One region of the Niveibacterium microcysteis genome, then DNA from elsewhere that is predicted to be linked to it. Evidence: predicted binding sites of a transcription regulator. Region 1 holds the regulator's gene; the other holds the start of a gene.
The links. The regulator FNR, encoded in region 1, switches genes on or off when oxygen is low (the NO sensors DNR and NnrR bind a similar motif). The targets are predictions, from matches to a motif close to TTGANCTAGNTCAA.
Positions count from the first base shown of each region.

Region 2: the regulator FNR is predicted to act here: its motif matches at 4,875-4,888, upstream of JY500_RS02925 (hemerythrin domain-containing protein).

Region 1 covers NZ_CP071060.1:1,984,609-1,992,561, reverse strand. The annotation lists gene JY500_RS09055 (sulfite exporter TauE/SafE family protein) at 1-23, opposite strand, end outside; gene hemN (oxygen-independent coproporphyrinogen III oxidase) at 85-1,479, opposite strand; gene fnr (fumarate/nitrate reduction transcriptional regulator Fnr) at 1,575-2,315, shown strand; gene JY500_RS09040 (SirB2 family protein) at 2,316-2,696, opposite strand; gene JY500_RS09035 (PHA/PHB synthase family protein) at 2,705-4,369, opposite strand; gene JY500_RS09030 (universal stress protein) at 4,601-5,044, shown strand; gene JY500_RS09025 (hypothetical protein) at 5,080-5,346, opposite strand; gene JY500_RS09020 (FixH family protein) at 5,497-6,009, opposite strand; gene ccoG (cytochrome c oxidase accessory protein CcoG) at 6,006-7,466, opposite strand; gene ccoP (cytochrome-c oxidase, cbb3-type subunit III) at 7,582-7,953, opposite strand, start outside.
Region 2 covers NZ_CP071060.1:632,445-640,397, reverse strand. The annotation lists gene JY500_RS02940 (ABC transporter ATP-binding protein) at 1-1,231, opposite strand, end outside; gene JY500_RS02935 (M1 family metallopeptidase) at 1,228-3,897, opposite strand; gene JY500_RS02930 (hypothetical protein) at 4,170-4,364, shown strand; gene JY500_RS02925 (hemerythrin domain-containing protein) at 4,379-4,783, opposite strand; gene JY500_RS02920 (peptide ABC transporter substrate-binding protein) at 5,067-6,701, shown strand; gene oppB (oligopeptide ABC transporter permease OppB) at 6,710-7,636, shown strand; gene oppC (oligopeptide ABC transporter permease OppC) at 7,647-7,953, shown strand, end outside.

The DNA of each region.
Region 1 (7,953 bases):
GCAAGGTATCCCGCTTCAGGCATCACACAACATCCCGGTGCAGCCCATTCAGGGCAATCCGCAAGTGTAGCGGCCGGCCGAGGCTCAAATCACCTTGGAGTAGCGGACGACTTCGCGATCACCGCGCAAATGCGCGTCAAACGCCATGGCCAATACGCGCGCCAGCATGCGACCCGGCGTCGTTACCTCGACCCCCTTCTTGCCAACGATGCACAGGCCATCACGCTCATGGGCCCGCAGCGCTTCGATCTCGTCGGCAAAATACTCGGAGAACGTGATGCCCCAGGCCTGCTCAAACGCCGCGTAATCCAGCGAGAAGTGGCACATCAGACTCTGAATAACCGCGTAACGAAGCTGATCGTCGAACATCATCTCGTAGCCACGGACGACAGGGAGCTCGTCACGATCGAGCATCTCGTAGTAGGCCTCAAGCGTCTTCGCACTCTGTGCGTAGGCCGGGCCTACCTTGCCAATGGAGGAAACGCCGAAGCCCAACAGATCGCAGTCCGAGTGCGTTGAATAGCCCTGGAAGTTGCGATACAAACGCCCGTTGCGCTGAGCCACGGCCATCTCGTCGTCCGGCCGCGCGAAGTGGTCCATGCCGATGAACACGTAGCCCGCGTCAGTCAGCTTCGAAATCGCCATGCCCAGGATCTCGAGTTTCTGGTCCGCACTCGGCAAGTCGCCCGCATTGATCCGCCGTTGCGGCATGAAGCGCGTCGGCAGGTGGGCATAGTTGTAGAGTGCAAGACGGTCCGGGGCGATCTCCAGCACGCGATCCAGCGTCTGGCTGACGCGCTCGACGCTCTGGAACGGCAATCCGTAGATCAGATCGATACTGACCGAACGGAAACCATTCGCGCGCGCGGCCGCGATGACCGCCGCGGTTTCCTCAACAGACTGGATGCGGTTGACGGCTTTCTGGACGATCGGGTCAAAATCCTGAACACCGACGCTCATCCGGTTGAAGCCCTCGGCCCCAAGCAGCGCAACGGTTTCAGCGGAAACGCGGCGCGGGTCTACCTCGATCGAGTACTCGCCACCGGGCGTCAGGTTGAAATGCCGGCGGATCGAACGAAACAATTCGCGGATCTCGCTGTCCGACAGGAAGGTCGGTGTGCCGCCGCCCCAGTGCATTTGTGAAACATCGTGCGAGCCGGCGAGCTGTCCGGCGACCAAACCCATTTCTTTGTCAAGATAGCGCAGGTAGCGCTCCGCCCTGCTACGGTCCTTCGTGACAATCTTGTTGCACGCGCAGTAGAAGCAAACCGTATCGCAGAATGGAATGTGGAAATATAATGAGAGGGGTTTTTTGAGGCCGCCCTGCGCGCGCAGACCTAGATGTCTTGCGTAGTCGCTGCGCCCAAAGCCCTCGTGAAACCTGTCCGCGGTCGGATACGACGTGTAGCGCGGGCCGGAAACGTCGAAACGCTGGATGAGATCGCGGTCGAAGACCGGCGTCTGCTCATTCTGATTCATTGTTTGTTTTTTTCTCTCTGTGGATGCCGGAAGGTGTCATGAACTCGGTCGGAGCCGTTTGATTGCCATCAACTAGCCCACTTGGAGCACCCGCCTTGGAAAAACCCGCCACGATTCCGCTGACGGCCGTCAATCTTCGCACCGCGTGCACCCAATGCAACCTCAAGGAGCTTTGCCTTCCCGTTGGTCTTGACGACGTCGATCTTGAAAGGATCGACGGCCTCATCACTGCACGCAAGAAGGTCAAGCGGCAGCAGCATTTATACCGTGCTGGGGAGCCTTTCGAAGCAATCTATGCGATTCGCACCGGTTTCTTCAAGACCGACATCCTGACCGAAGACGGCCGGGATCAGGTCACCGGTTTCCAGATGGCCGGAGAGATCCTCGGACTCGACGGCATCTCGACGGATCGGCATGTCTGCAATGCGGTTGCACTTGAGGATTCAGACGTCTGCATGATTCCGTTCGAACGGCTCGAAGAACTCTCGCGCCGCATCGAACCCCTGCAGCGCCAGTTCCACAAGTTCATGAGCCGCGAGATCGTCCGCGAGCAAGGCATCATGATGCTGCTCGGGTCGATGCGCGCTGAAGAACGTCTGGCTGCATTCCTGATCAACCTATCGCAACGCATGCGCCTTCGTGGGTACTCCGCTTCGGAGTTCCACCTTCGCATGACGCGCGAGGAGATAGGCTCTTACCTCGGTCTGAAACTGGAGACAGTGAGCCGGGCGTTCTCCAAATTCCAGGATGACGGCTTGATCAGCGTCCACCAGAAGCACATCCAGATTCTGGATGCGGATGGACTGCGCCGACTGATTGGCCGCGCGAACGTGTAGTTACCACCATGGCGTCGGTCGTCTTGTCAGCGCGACCGACACGATGTAAGCCAGCACCAACAAAGCGGCCACAAATGTGGCCGCTTTTGCTTGGCGTGTGCGCCCGCGCTTGAGCGCGTAAGACCCCAGAACGATGTAGCCAAGCAAGCCAAGCACCTTCGCGGTCAACCAGTCGTCACGAAACGGCGCTACGCGAAGGGTCCAGGCCAAGGCGACGGCCGAGGCGAGCAATCCGGTATCGACGATATGCGGAACCACCCTCGCCCAACGCTGGCGCACCCAAGGCGCATCAATCAGGACGCCGATACCTCTGGCGATGAATCCAGTGGCAGATAGCACCACGAAGCCGACATGAAGACATTTGAGCAGCAGGTAATCCATCGGCCTCGTTAGCGTTCCATGACGTAGTCACCGGGAGCAGCGGCAAGCGGAGGAAAGGCATCGTTGCTCACGGGTGGCGGCGCGACACGCTCACCGCAACGCTCGTCCAGCCACCTGAACCAATCGTCCCACCAACTTCCGGCGTGGTGGTCGGCGCGCTCACGCCAACCATGCGCGCTGTCGGTCCGGTGCGCCGTACCGATCCAGTACTCGCGTTTCGGCGGCTGTACGGGTGGATTGACGATCCCGAGGATATGACCGCTGGACGAGAGTACGAAGCGCTTGTCTCCACGCACGAAATTGGCGACCCTAAATGCCTGCCGCCACGGGGCAATATGATCGTCTTCGGCCGCAACGGCATACAGCGGTTGGGTGATCCGCCCAAGATCGAGCGACTCGCCGGCGACGGTCAGCGCATCGGCCTCAATCAGGCGATTTTTGAGGTAGAGCTCTCGCAAGTACCACGCATGCATGGCATAGGGCATGCGCGTGGTATCCATGTTCCAGTAGAGCACGTCAAACGACGGCGGCTTTTCGCCCATCAGGTAGCCCTGAACCACGTATTGCCAGATCAACGGGTTCGAGCGCAGCAAGCGGAACGATGTAGCCATGTCGCGGCCGTCGAGGTAACCGCGCTGCTCCATGGCCCGCGTCAGGTAGCGAACGCTCCCTTCATCGATGAAGACTTCCACGTCGCCCGGCTTGGCGAAGTCCACCAAAGTCGTAAATAGCGTCCAGTGTGCAACCGGCATCTCATCCGGCGTGTAGTGGCGATTCGCCCATGCCATGTACATCGACAAGGCCGTACCTCCGATGCAGTACCCGACCGCATGTACTTTGTCCGCCCCGGATAGTTGGCGAGCGACCTGAACTATCGCATCCACCCCCTCCTGCAGGTAATCATCGAAACGAACGTCGCGGAGCGCTGCATCGGGGTTCTTCCACGAAGTGATGTACACGTCGAAGCCCGCATCGCGCAAATGCCGCACCAGACTCTTCTTCGACGTCAGATCAAGGATGTAGAACTTGTTGATCCATGGCGTCACGATCACGATCGGGGTTTGTCGAACCGTATCCGCCGTCGGGGTGTAGTGGATGACCTCCACCAGGCGGGTGCGGGCAACGACTTCGCCCGGCGTCGTCGCAAGGTTCTTCCCAACCTTGAAATCGGCGGGATCAGCCATTCGGATATCCCCGGCCCGCAGGTCATCGAGGAAATTCTGCCAGCCGGACCGAAGCGTTTGACCCTGGCTGGCGACCGCCGCACGTTGTGCGACCGGGTTGAGTGCCAAGTAATTTGTCGGCGCCACGGCATTGAGCCATTGCCGCCACCAGAACGCCGCGCGGCGGCGCTCCGTCCCCGATAGCCCGGGCGTCGCGTAGAGCATGTCCTGCGCATGCCGCGTTGACAGCAAGTACCACTGCTTCAAGGCGGCCCAGGACGGACTTTGAGACCACACCGGGTCGGCAAACCGGGTGTCATCGGCTTGAGGTCGCACAACATCCGGGACATGTGCCCCAACCGCTCGCGCAAGACCGTTGCACGCAAGCGCCCAGGCGTCAGCCGAGAAGCGGCTCCAGCGCTCGGCAAACTCCAGAGGATGCAAGCACCAAGCGATTTGCGCGTGCATCACTGGCGCAACGATGCCCAAGGGGTCTACGCTTGCAGCCATCTGTTGCCGAACCACACCAAGCGACAGCTTATGCTCGGTGGATCGCGCCTCACCACCGACAGCTACGTTTTCGACGGTTTCCATGGTGCCTCCCATCCGAACCACCCAGATTCATGTTACTCAGCGCTTGGGCGACGGTCATTGCAGTGCAGCACGCGATTGACCGGTGTCAACGCCACCGCTTGGTTGCCGCCTAAGATCAAATTGCCGTATATCGCCGGAGGTCAGAAGATGTTCAAACACATTCTTGTTCCAACGGACGGGTCGGAATTGTCCAGCAGCACCGTTACCCGGGCGATCGAGTTCGCCAAAGAAGCCGGGGCGCGCATCACGTTCTTCTTTGCGCAGCAGGAGTACCCGATACCCCTGTACGGCGAAGGGGCCCTGCTGGTCCCGGTGACGCCGGATCAGTTTGTCGACGCAACGAAGAAAGAGGCCGAACGGATACTGGCGCTTGCACGCGCAGAGGCAGAGAAGGCCGGCGTCGTCGCGAACTGCGACACGTCGGTAAGCGACCTACCCTACGAAGCGATCATCGATGCGGCAAAAACGCATGGCTGCGACTTGATCTTCATGGCGTCGCATGGCCGCAAGGGCGTCGCAGGCTTCCTGCTTGGCAGCGAAACCCAAAAGGTGCTCACCCACACGACGGTGCCAGTGCTGGTCTACCGCTGAACGACCAAGCGATGCGCCGCCACACGGCGCATCGCTCAATGAAGATGCGCGCTATGGTGCGGTCGCGGCGGCAGGTGGTTGATTTCCTGCGGCGTACGCATGTAGAACAAAGTCGCGAAACTCGACGCCGCACAGATCGCCCAGAAGCCTACAAAGCCAATCGAATACGTCGCGATGGGTGAGAAGTCGACCTGCGCACCGAACAAGTAGAACTCTGCCGGGTCGATGACAGTGAAGAACAGGGCCTCCGCCACCACCGCAACCCAGAACGACGGCCAAAGTACGAGAACCAGTTTCTGCATCGTCCGCCTCCTACGTCGCACGCACTGAACGACAGCGCGCCGACCGACTTTCCGCTACAGATCCGTCCCATCGTTGTCGATACGGGGCGGCGCCGCGCTCGCAGTCAGGACTACGAGCGACCCATTATCGCCGCCAGTCAGTTTCGCTTGTCAAGCGCCAGGCACCAAAGTCAGCGGCGCCGTGGTGGGCATCTTCGCGCTCACAGCGATCCGCCACGTCTGGGCCTCATCTTCGACAAGGAATTGCCAGTGCCCTGCTTCAAGCGGATGCATCACGCCACGGAAGACTCCCTCCGTGCGAACAAGGCTGACCACTTGATCCTGCCCCGCAATCGTCGGATGAGCGATACGAAGTCGAAGCTGGTTCGGCAAGACGTAAGCGTCGTTTGCCTTCAAGACAAGTGACACGCCCCCCCCTTCGACAGCAAGCGAACCCGAAAGCCCGAGCTTTCGCGCGGCCTCCTGCCGCCGGAGGGTCCGGTTGATCGCGAGACCCTCCTTGTAATAGTCGTCAACGACCAGGCCGTCCGTGTTGTGAGCCGCGAGGTAGAAGGTGATGAAGCCTGCCACCACGACGGTGCCGGGCAGGCCCATCAGGATCCAGGGCCAAGGCTCCCGATACCATGGGCGGGCGGGACTTGCAGAGCGTGTTGTCGAGTTCATGGCATCAAAAAGGTTGATTTTTCGCGCAGCACAACTTCGTTGTCCGTCGTACGCAGCTCAAAGTAGATTTTGTGCGCCCCCTTCGGCGCAACCTCCGGCGGTACGCGCACCTGAACCGTCACGGATTTCGTTGCGGCGGGGTCCATCGCCACTCTCGTATCGCCAAGCACGCGGATACCCTCCATTCCGGTGACCGAAATCTCAGCCGTCCGCGTGGTCTCGGCCACGTTCATCAGCTGAAGCGTGTAGGCATTCTCGATAAGGCCATCTTCGACCTCGCGCGCCATCACCGAACGGTCGCGGATGATGTCCATCCGAACTGGTTGCCGCGACGCAATGCCCCACACCAGCGCAATACAGATGCAGCAGAGCACGGCGCTGTAGATTAACGTCCGCGGTCTCATCACGTGAGCAATGATTTCCTTGCGCCCCCAGTGTTTCCGGACTGCGTTCTCGGTCGAGTAACGGATCAGGCCGCGCGGATAGTTCATCTTGTCCATCACCTGGTCGCAGGCGTCGATACATGCCGCGCATCCGATGCACTCGTACTGCAAGCCGTCCCGGATATCGATGCCGGTCGGGCAGACCTGCACGCAGATACCGCAATCGACGCAGTCACCCAAGCCCTGCGCTTTGTAGTCGGTGGCCTTACGGCGCGAACCGCGCGGATCACCGCGCTCTTGGTCGTAGGTGATGACAAGCGTATCGGGGTCGAACATGACCCCCTGGAAACGCGCGTACGGGCACATGTACTTGCATACCTGCTCGCGCATGACCCCCGCCATGAGGTAGGTGAAGCCACCGTAGAAGGCGATCCAGAACATCTCCCAGCCGCCAAGAAGCCCGCGCACGAATGCGGGAATCAGCTCTTTGATCGGCGTGAAGTAGCCGACGAAACTGATCCCGGTCCAAAGCGCGAGTGCCCCCCAAACGAAGTACTTGGCCGTCTTCTTGGCCGTCTTGCTCACCCCCCAAGGCTCCGCGTCCAGCTTGATCTGCTGGTTCCGATTACCTTCGATCTTCTGCTCAATCCAGAGGAACATCTGGGTGTAGACGGTCTGCGGGCAAGCAAAGCCACACCACAAACGCCCCGCAATCGCCGTGAACAAAAACAATGCGTAGGCGCAGATGATCAGAAGGATCGCGAGGTAGAAAACATCCTGAGGCGAGAAAACAAGACCAAAGATGTAGAACTTGCGATGAGTGAGATCGAACAGGATTGCTTGCCTGCCGTTCCACTCCAGCCAGCATCCACCGTAGAACACCAACTGGGTCACCCACACCAGAATCCAGCGCCAGGTCGCAAATACCCCAGTCACGGCTCGGGGATAGACCTTCTTGCGGACCTCGTAGAGATCCTCTTCCTGCGACTCAATCGGACGAATCGGGATGGTCTTGGGTTTGACCTTGGGTTTTGGCGTGTGTCCGTCTGCAGGACGCTGCACAGGATCGTTCATGGCCCCTCAGCCCACAAAACTAGCGATGCAGAAAAAAGACACCCGAGCACGGGCTCGGGTGATCTTGGCTTGCTCTGGACGGCGCCGCACTTAGCGGCACCGATAGATCGAGGCGTTACTGCTTGCCCGACTCCGAATGGCTTAGCCCATACACGTAAGCGGCGAGCAGTTTGATCTTCTTTTCGCCCAAGAGTTCGTTGAACGACGGCATCCGACCATTCCGACCCTTGGTGACTGTCTCGATGATCGTCGCTTCCGACGAGCCATAGAGCCAGACCTTGTCGGTCAGGTTCGGAGCACCCATCGCCTGATTGCCCTTGCCGTCGGCGCCGTGACACGCCACGCAGTTCTGCGCGAACACGTCCTTGCCACGCTGCGCGCGGATCGAGTCATTTGCCAGGCCGGACAGCGAACGCACGTAGTTCGCGACGTCCTTGATGTTGTCCGCGCCCAAGGAAGCCCAGACAGGCATGGCGGCTTGACGCCC
Region 2 (7,953 bases), 1.4 Mb from region 1:
CGGTGTCGTCGAGCAGGATGCGGCCACGCTGCGGTTCGATGAAGCGCAGCAGCAGCTTCACCAGCGTGCTCTTGCCGCTGCCGGTGCTGCCGACGAAGGCAACGGTGTGGCCGGCCGGCACCGTCAGCGAGATGCCCTGCAGCGTGGGCTGTTCGCCGTAGGCGAAGTGCACCGCGTCGAAGGTCAGCGCGCCCTTCACCGAACCGGCCGGCAGGTGACGGCCCTCGTAGGGAATCGCAAGCGGCGTGTCGATCAGGTTCATGACCCGTTCGATCGAAGCCATCGAGCGCTGGTACAGATCGGTCATGTCCGCCAGCCGGGTCAGTGGCCAGAGTAGGCGCTGCGTCAGGTACACCAGCACCGAGTAGCTGCCGACACCCAACTCGCCGTTCAGCGTCAGGAAGCCGCCGTAAAGCAGCGTCACCGTAAAGCCGGCGAGGATCGCCATGCGGATCACCGGCGTAATTGCGGCGGAGAGGCGGATTGCCTCGGCATTGCGCACCCGGTAGGCGTCGGAGCCCTGGCGCACATGCTCGGCCTCGTAGGCTTCCGCGGTGTAGGCCTTGATCGTGGCGATACCGAGCAGGTTGTTCGACAGTCGTGACGCGAGCGTGCCGGCCGCCTCGCGCACACCGGCATAGCGCGGCGCAAGCCGGCCCTGGAACCAGAAGGCGCCGTAGAGGATCACCGGCACCGGGATCAGCGACAGGAAGGCGAGTTTGGCGGTAAGCGCGAAGAACACCGCGCCCACCATCAGCGACGAACAGAACACCTGGATCAGGTCGTTCGCGCCGCCGTTGAGGAAGCGCTCCATCTGGTTGATGTCGTCGCCGAGGATGGACATCAGGTTGCCGGTGCGCTGGCGCTCGAAGAAGCCCATCTCCAGCCGCTGCACATGCTGGTAGGCCTGCTGGCGCAGGTCGTGCTGCAGGTTCTGCGCGAGGGTGCGCCACTTCACGTCGTAGAGGTACTGGAAGAACGATTCGCCGACCCAGATCAGCGCGGTGACCGCGGCCAGCAGCACCAGTTGGTCCTTCGGCTCATGCACGCCGACGCGTGCGAGGAAAGAGTCCTTACGATTGACGACTACATCAACCGCAACACCGATCAGCACCTCCGGCAGCACATCAAAGAACTTGTTGAGCACCGAGTACAGCGAGGCGAGCCAGACGTCGCGACGGTAGGCGCGCGCGTGGCCAAGCAGCCGGGCAAGCGGGTGCTGCGCAGTCATGACGGATCCCCCTTCGGTGGCTCGGACGCGCCTGACGAGGCGGTGGCTGCGCTGTCCGGCAAGCCCAGCACCCGCGCCAGCGGCTCGCCAATGCGCTGCCAGGCTTCGATGTTGCGCGCGCTGGCAGCGAGCGCCTGCTTCACGGTGGGCCGCTCGTCATCCGTCAGATGCGCCGCCGCATAGGCGTCGATCTCGGCCGCAAGGGCTGCATCGCGTGCGCCGTCCAACGGACTGCTGACGATGTAACGGCGGGCCCAGGTGGAGGCGCGCGCAAACAGTGTGTCGATATGCGCCTGAGTGAAGGCCCACACCTGCCGTGCATGGCCGTGCTCAGCCAGCCACCCCGCGAGGCTGTCGCGCACCGCGCGCGGCAGGGCATCTTCGAGGCTCAGGGCCAGCACCTTTTCCGCCGCCTCGGGCGTCGGTGCATATGCGAGCGCGTTGCCGTAAGCCCATTCGAGGCCGGTATCGCGGTTCTCCCGGCTGCGTGCAAGCAGGGCGTCGAATTCGGCTGGCGTTGCGTGGGCGGCGAACACCTGCAGCAAACCCACATAACGATCGCGCGACACATTTGGCTCGGCGCGCGCGAATTGCTGGCGCGCCAGCCCGATCACGCCAACATCGCCCGCCAAGCCGCGCAAGGTTTCCACGTCGGCAATCAAGATCGCGAACGCGGGTTGCTCCTGCTGATCGGTCGGCAGCGCCGCCAGCCGCTCGCCCACCGGCGCCAGCCAGCCACGCACACGAGCATCCCAAGCGGCCGCGTGTGGCGTGTTGCGTGCGAACCCGCGTACCGCACGCATCACAGCAATCGCGCTGCTCCAGGTTTGCGGCGTATCGGACACCGGCAGCGCGTCGAGCATCGCAACGACCGTATCGATCCGCACGTCGCCGGTTTGCGCGAGCGCCCAGGCATCGCCCAGCAGGCGTGCGCGCTGCTCCGAACTGAGTTGCGGGAAGCGCGCCAGCAAGGCGTGCAGGCTGTTGTCATCCCAAGCAAGGCGCCACAGATCGAAGGGCGAAGGCTCGACACTACGCATCGTGCGGCAGGCGGGGCCGGTGACGACCTGCGGTGCGCTGCCCAGCTCGATGCGCTCGCGAGCAGCGCCATCCTGCGCCGCCAACTGCAGCGGCAGCGGCCATTGCTCGTCCGCCCCGGCAATCGCGCCGAAACCATAGCGCTGTTGGCGCAGGCTGATCTGTTCCTGCCCCTGCTCACAGGTGCGGCTGGCGAACACCGTCGGGTGGCCGGGGCGAGTCGTCCACGCCTGCGCGAAGGCCGCAACCGGTTTTCCGCTGCGCTTGGCGAGTGCGTCCCATAGGTCCGCGCCCGTTGCGTTGCTGTAGGCATGCTTGCCAAGGTAGCTGCGGATGCCATCGCGCAGACCCTGCTCACCCAGGTACTGCTCGATCAGGCCGATCACCATGTGGCCCTTGTTGTAGGTGGTCGCATCGAAGGAATCGAAGGCTGCGCGATCGCTGGCAACGGCGCGCGCGATCGGCTTCGCCGTGGGCAGCGCATCATCCAGCATGGCCTTGTCGCGCTCGTGCCCGAGGTTATCGAGTGCGCGCCACGCCGGATTGAGCTCCCGCGCGGCCTTCACGCCCATCCATTCGGCAAAGGCTTCGTTGAGCCACAGATCGTCCCACCAGGCCATCGTCACCAGGTTGCCGAACCACTGATGCGCGATCTCGTGCGCGATCGTGGTGAAGCTGCCTTCCCGCTGGCGGAAACCGGCGCGGTCGGGATCCATCACGAGCAGGGACTCGCCATAGGTGATCAGCCCCCAGTTCTCCATCGCGCCCCGCTTTCCGGGTACCGCCAGCTGATCGAGTTTGGGCAACGGATAGCGGATGCCGAACCACTGGTGGTAGTAGTCAAGCACCTGCCAGGTGGCGGCCATCGCGTAGCCGGTTTGCTGGCTGAGGCCTTCAGTCGTCCAGATCGCCAGTTCGATGCCGTCGTGCGTGGCGCGGGCCGCCTCGAATTCGCCCACGGCGAGCGCGACCAGATACGACGCCATCTTCGGCGTCGGCATGAAGCGCACTTCCTTGCGGCCGTCGGGCAGACTGCGTTCGCTCGCCTGCGGCATGTTGCCCAACACGGTGAAGCGGGCCGGGGTGCGCACACCGATGTCGAAGCGGGCGCGGAAGACGGGCTCATCGAACAGCGGCATCATTCGGCGCGTGCCGATCGGCTCCATGTCCGTCGCGAGCATCCGCTTTTCGACGCCGTCCGGGGTGCGGTAGCGCGCCACGTACAACCCCTCGCCGTTCTCTTCGATACGGCCCTGCCAGCTCAGGCCCAGCGTGTGGCGCCCTGGCTCCAGCCTGCGCGGCAGCCGGATCGTGATGGTCTGCGCCTGGGCGTCCGCCTCGACGGGCATGGCCTGCGCGACGCCGTCCAGCGCGTCCGCGCGCACCGTCAGTGCGTCGGCGTGCAAGACGATCTCGCGTGTGGCGCGGCGCAGGTCGAAGCGGATTGTCTGGCGGCCGGAGAAGCTGTCGGCGTAAGGATCGGCGTCCAGCTCGACGCGATAGTCGACCGGCACCACGCTGCGCGAGAGCGCGCCCGGCACCTGATCGAGTTTGAAGGCATATGCCGCGCCGGCACACAGCGTCAGGCTCAGGCCGAGAAGGCTGCCGCCAAGTCTGCGCAGGAACATCGTTGTCTCCATCGGGTGCGCTGGCAGGGGGCCAAGCGCCGAGGGCGACAGTTTAGGGCCAGACGCAGCGCTTGCCGGCTAGTGCAGCGCGACGCCGCCCAGCAAGGAGGCCGGCACCCGCACAGCGCAGTCGACAACCGGGACGGTGACTCACGGCTGCCGGGTGCGGCCCGCGAAATTCGTCACGCTTGGCGCGACGCAATCTTTGACAAGCACCTTTGTGCAAAACCCGGACAATTGCATCCATCCCCTTTAATGCGCCCGAGGTCTGGATGTCCGCAACGCTCCCCCTTCCCTGTGCAGGACGCTGCCGGCACTTTGCGCCGGAAAGCTCGCATTGCCACCTGCACGGCAAGGGTATCGAAGCGCCGTTCGAGCAGCGCTGCGATCACCACGAGGTGATGGAGTCGTTCTCGGTAAGTAGCAATCTTTCGCTGCTCGACGGCCTCGATCTGGACCGGGGCTGACCCCGGCCAGGCAATCAGATCGCGTCCGGATCGAAGGACATGCCGGCGCCGGGTTCCAGCGCCTCCCACACGATGTTTTCTTCAAACGCGACGTGCGCGGTCAATGCCGCGGCAAACGCACGCACGCCTTCCACCGTAGGTGTGGCCAGCGCATCGGCGAGTTCGCGCAGGCGCTCGTGATCGCGCCGCGTGCGCTCAGCCAGCTCGGTTCGCCCTGCCGCCTCCAGGCGCGGCAGCACATGTTTTTCTTCTTCCTCGAAATGCGCCGAGAGTTCGCGCTCGAACGTATCGCGAATCCGCTGCGCAACTGCCGGCAGCGCAGACGGGTCTTCCGGCGTGAGGGCCCGCACCGCGAGTGCGAGCTTGAGCGCCGAAGCGTGTTCGTGAGAAAGATGGATCAGGCGAGGGCTGCGTGTCATGTGTGGTTCTGGCCTAGCGGTTCGGAAGCCCCGTCTGCTTGGACGGGAAAATGGCAGATTCGCATTTAACGGCAAAGTTCTGCACCAAGGATTGAGGCGGATCAAAGCGCGCCGATCGCCGCCAAGGCAGGCATGTTGCTTGCACGGTACCCTCCGAACGCCTACCCTTGCCCGCTTTGCCCGGTACGGCAAGCCCGGACACACGCCGGACGCCCTTGACCGCTGCGCAGCCCAACCGGGCAGCGCGATACCGGGATGCGCCCCATTCAGGAGCCCAGAAACGATGCACATGCCCCAACGGCTTGCATGCTTGATTAGCGCTGCAGCCGCGCTATCCGGCGCGATCGGCGCATTCGCGGCCGAGGTGCCGCCGGGCACCAAACTCCATCCGGTGCAGGAGATCGTGCGCGGCAACGCCACCGAACCCGCAACCTTGGACCCCAACAAGTCCGAAGGGCGACCAGAGTCCAGCCTGGCGCTGGAAATGTTCGAGGGTTTGGTCAGCCTGGATACCAACGGGAAGGTGATCCCCGGCGTGGCGCAGAAGTGGGAAAGCCTCCAGAACGGACAGGCCTGGCGCTTCACGCTCAGAAGCAATGCCAAATGGTCCGACGGCAGCCCCGTGACCGCACACGACTTCGAATACTCGTTCAAGCGTATGGTCGATCCGAAGACCGCGTCGCAATACGCCTGGTACCTCGGCAAGGCGAGCAACATCAAGAACGGCACCGCAATCGTCGAGGGCAAGGTACCGCCATCCGAACTCGGCGTAAAAGCGCTCGACGACCACCACTTGCTGATCTCACTCGAGCAACCCGTCTCTTATCTGGTCGCGACCCTCGCACACGGAAGCCTGATGCCCGTGCCGCTCAAGGTCATAGAGAAGCACGGCGACAAGTGGACAGACCCCGGTGTCATGATTTCAAACGGCGCCTACAAACTCGCCGAGCGGGTCGTCAACGAGCGGATCGTGATGGTGCGCAACCCGCACTACTGGAACAACGCGAAGACGGTAATTGACAAGGTCACCTTCCTGCCGATCGTTAACCAGTCGGCCGAGTACCAGCGCTATCGCGCCAACGGCATGGACATGACCGCCGACGGCGGAGTACCGCCAGAGCAACTGAAACAGATCCGCCGCGAGATTCCGAACGAGCTCGTGACTTGGCCGCAACTGGGCACGTACTTCTACGCATTCAACCTGCGCAAGAAACCCTTCGATGATGTGCGGGTGCGCAAGGCACTATCGCTCGCGCTGCAGCGCGAAGTCATCGCACAAAAGCTTGTCGGTACCGGCGAGACGCCCGCCTACAGCTTCACGCCTGAGACAGCTGAAGGCTACGTACCTGTAGTCCACGAGTGGCAACGCTGGACACAAGCCCAGCGCGAAGACGAAGCACGCCGACTGCTAGCCGAGGCCGGATTCACCAAGACACGACCGCTGCGCTTCGAGCTGCTCTACAACACGAACGAGAACCATAAGAAGATCGCGCTTGCCGCGGCATGGATGTGGCGGCGCATCGGGCCGGTCGAAGTGGTACTGGTGAATCAGGAATGGAAGAGCTTTCTTGATTCGCGCAGCCGCGGAGAGTTCGAGGTATCGCGTTTCGCGTGGATTGCCGACTACAACGAACCTTCCACAATGCTGGATCTGTTCCACTCCAAGCACGGCAGCAACGACAGTAAGTACAACAATCCTCGCTACGACGCGATCATGGAGCAGGCCAAAGTAACCGCCGATGCGGACGCCCGTGCGCGGCTGTACCAGAACGCCGAGCGCATCCTTGCGCAGGACTTTCCTACGGCCAATGTGTACCACTACAGCGTGCGCCACCTGATCAAACCATGGGTCAAGGGCTACGGCCACAACCCGGAGGGCCGCATCCTCACGCGCGACCTCTACATCCTCGCGCACTGAAGCCGCCCATGCTCAAGTTCATCCTCCGCCGCCTGCTGCTTGAAGCCTTGCCAACCCTGCTGGTGCTGGTGACGGTCACCTTCTTCCTGATCCGCCTGGCGCCCGGCGGCCCGTTCTCGTCGGAGGCGAACATGCCGCCCGAGGTGATGGCTGCCATCGCGGCCAAGTACCGACTCGACCAGCCCGCCTGGCAGCAGTACCTCGGTTACCTCGCCGACCTGGCGCGCGGCGACTTCGGCCCCTCGTTCAAGTACAAGGACTTCACTGTCAACGATCTGGTGTGGGCCGCCGCGCCAGTGAGCTTCCGCCTGGGCTTGATGGCCTTCGTCGTCGCGGTCGTGGTCGGCATTGCAGCGGGTGTGACCGCCGCGCTGCGGCAGAACAGTTGGGTCGATTATTCGGTGATGGGGATTGCGATGATCGGCGTAGTGCTGCCGAACTTCGTGCTCGCGCCGGTGCTGGCGCTGGTCTTCGCAATCGGCCTCAAGTGGTTGCCCGCCGGCGGCTGGGAGGGCGGCAAGCTGATCTACGTGGTGCTGCCGGTGGCGGTGCTGTGCCAGCACTACATCTCGGTAATCGCCCGCATCACCCGCGGCAGCATGATCGAAGTGCTCGGCAGCCCCTTCATCCGCACGGCACGCGCCAAAGGCCTGCCGGCGGGCTACATCCTGCGCCGGCATGCGCTGCGCCCGGCGCTGCTGCCGGTGATCTCCTACCTCGGCCCCGCCTTCGTCGGCATCATCACCGGCTCGGTGGTGGTCGAGACCTTCTTCGGCATCCCCGGCATCGGACAGCTCTTCGTCAACGGCGCACTGAACCGGGACTACCCGATGGTGCTCGGGCTGACGATCCTGATTGGTACGCTGACGATCTTCTTCAACGCGGTGGTCGACATCCTGTACGGCTTCATCGACCCGCGCATCCGCATCCACTGAAGGGCCGACGATGCATTCGCCTTCCCACGCGCCGTCGGCGCCCACCTTGGTCGAACGCCTCGCGCGACCGCTGCCGCCGCTACCCGGGCTCGACGACACCCTGTCGCAAAGCATCCGGGGTCGCAGCCTGTGGGCCGATGCCCGCCGACGCTTCCTGCGCAACCGCGCAGCGCTCGCGAGCCTGGTGATCCTCACCGTGATCGTGCTGCTGTGTGCCTTTGGCGCCTTGCCGTCGCCGCACGCCTTTGACGAGCCGGATTTCGACAACATGCACGTCGCCCCCGCCACCGACACCGCACACTGGTTCGGCACCGACA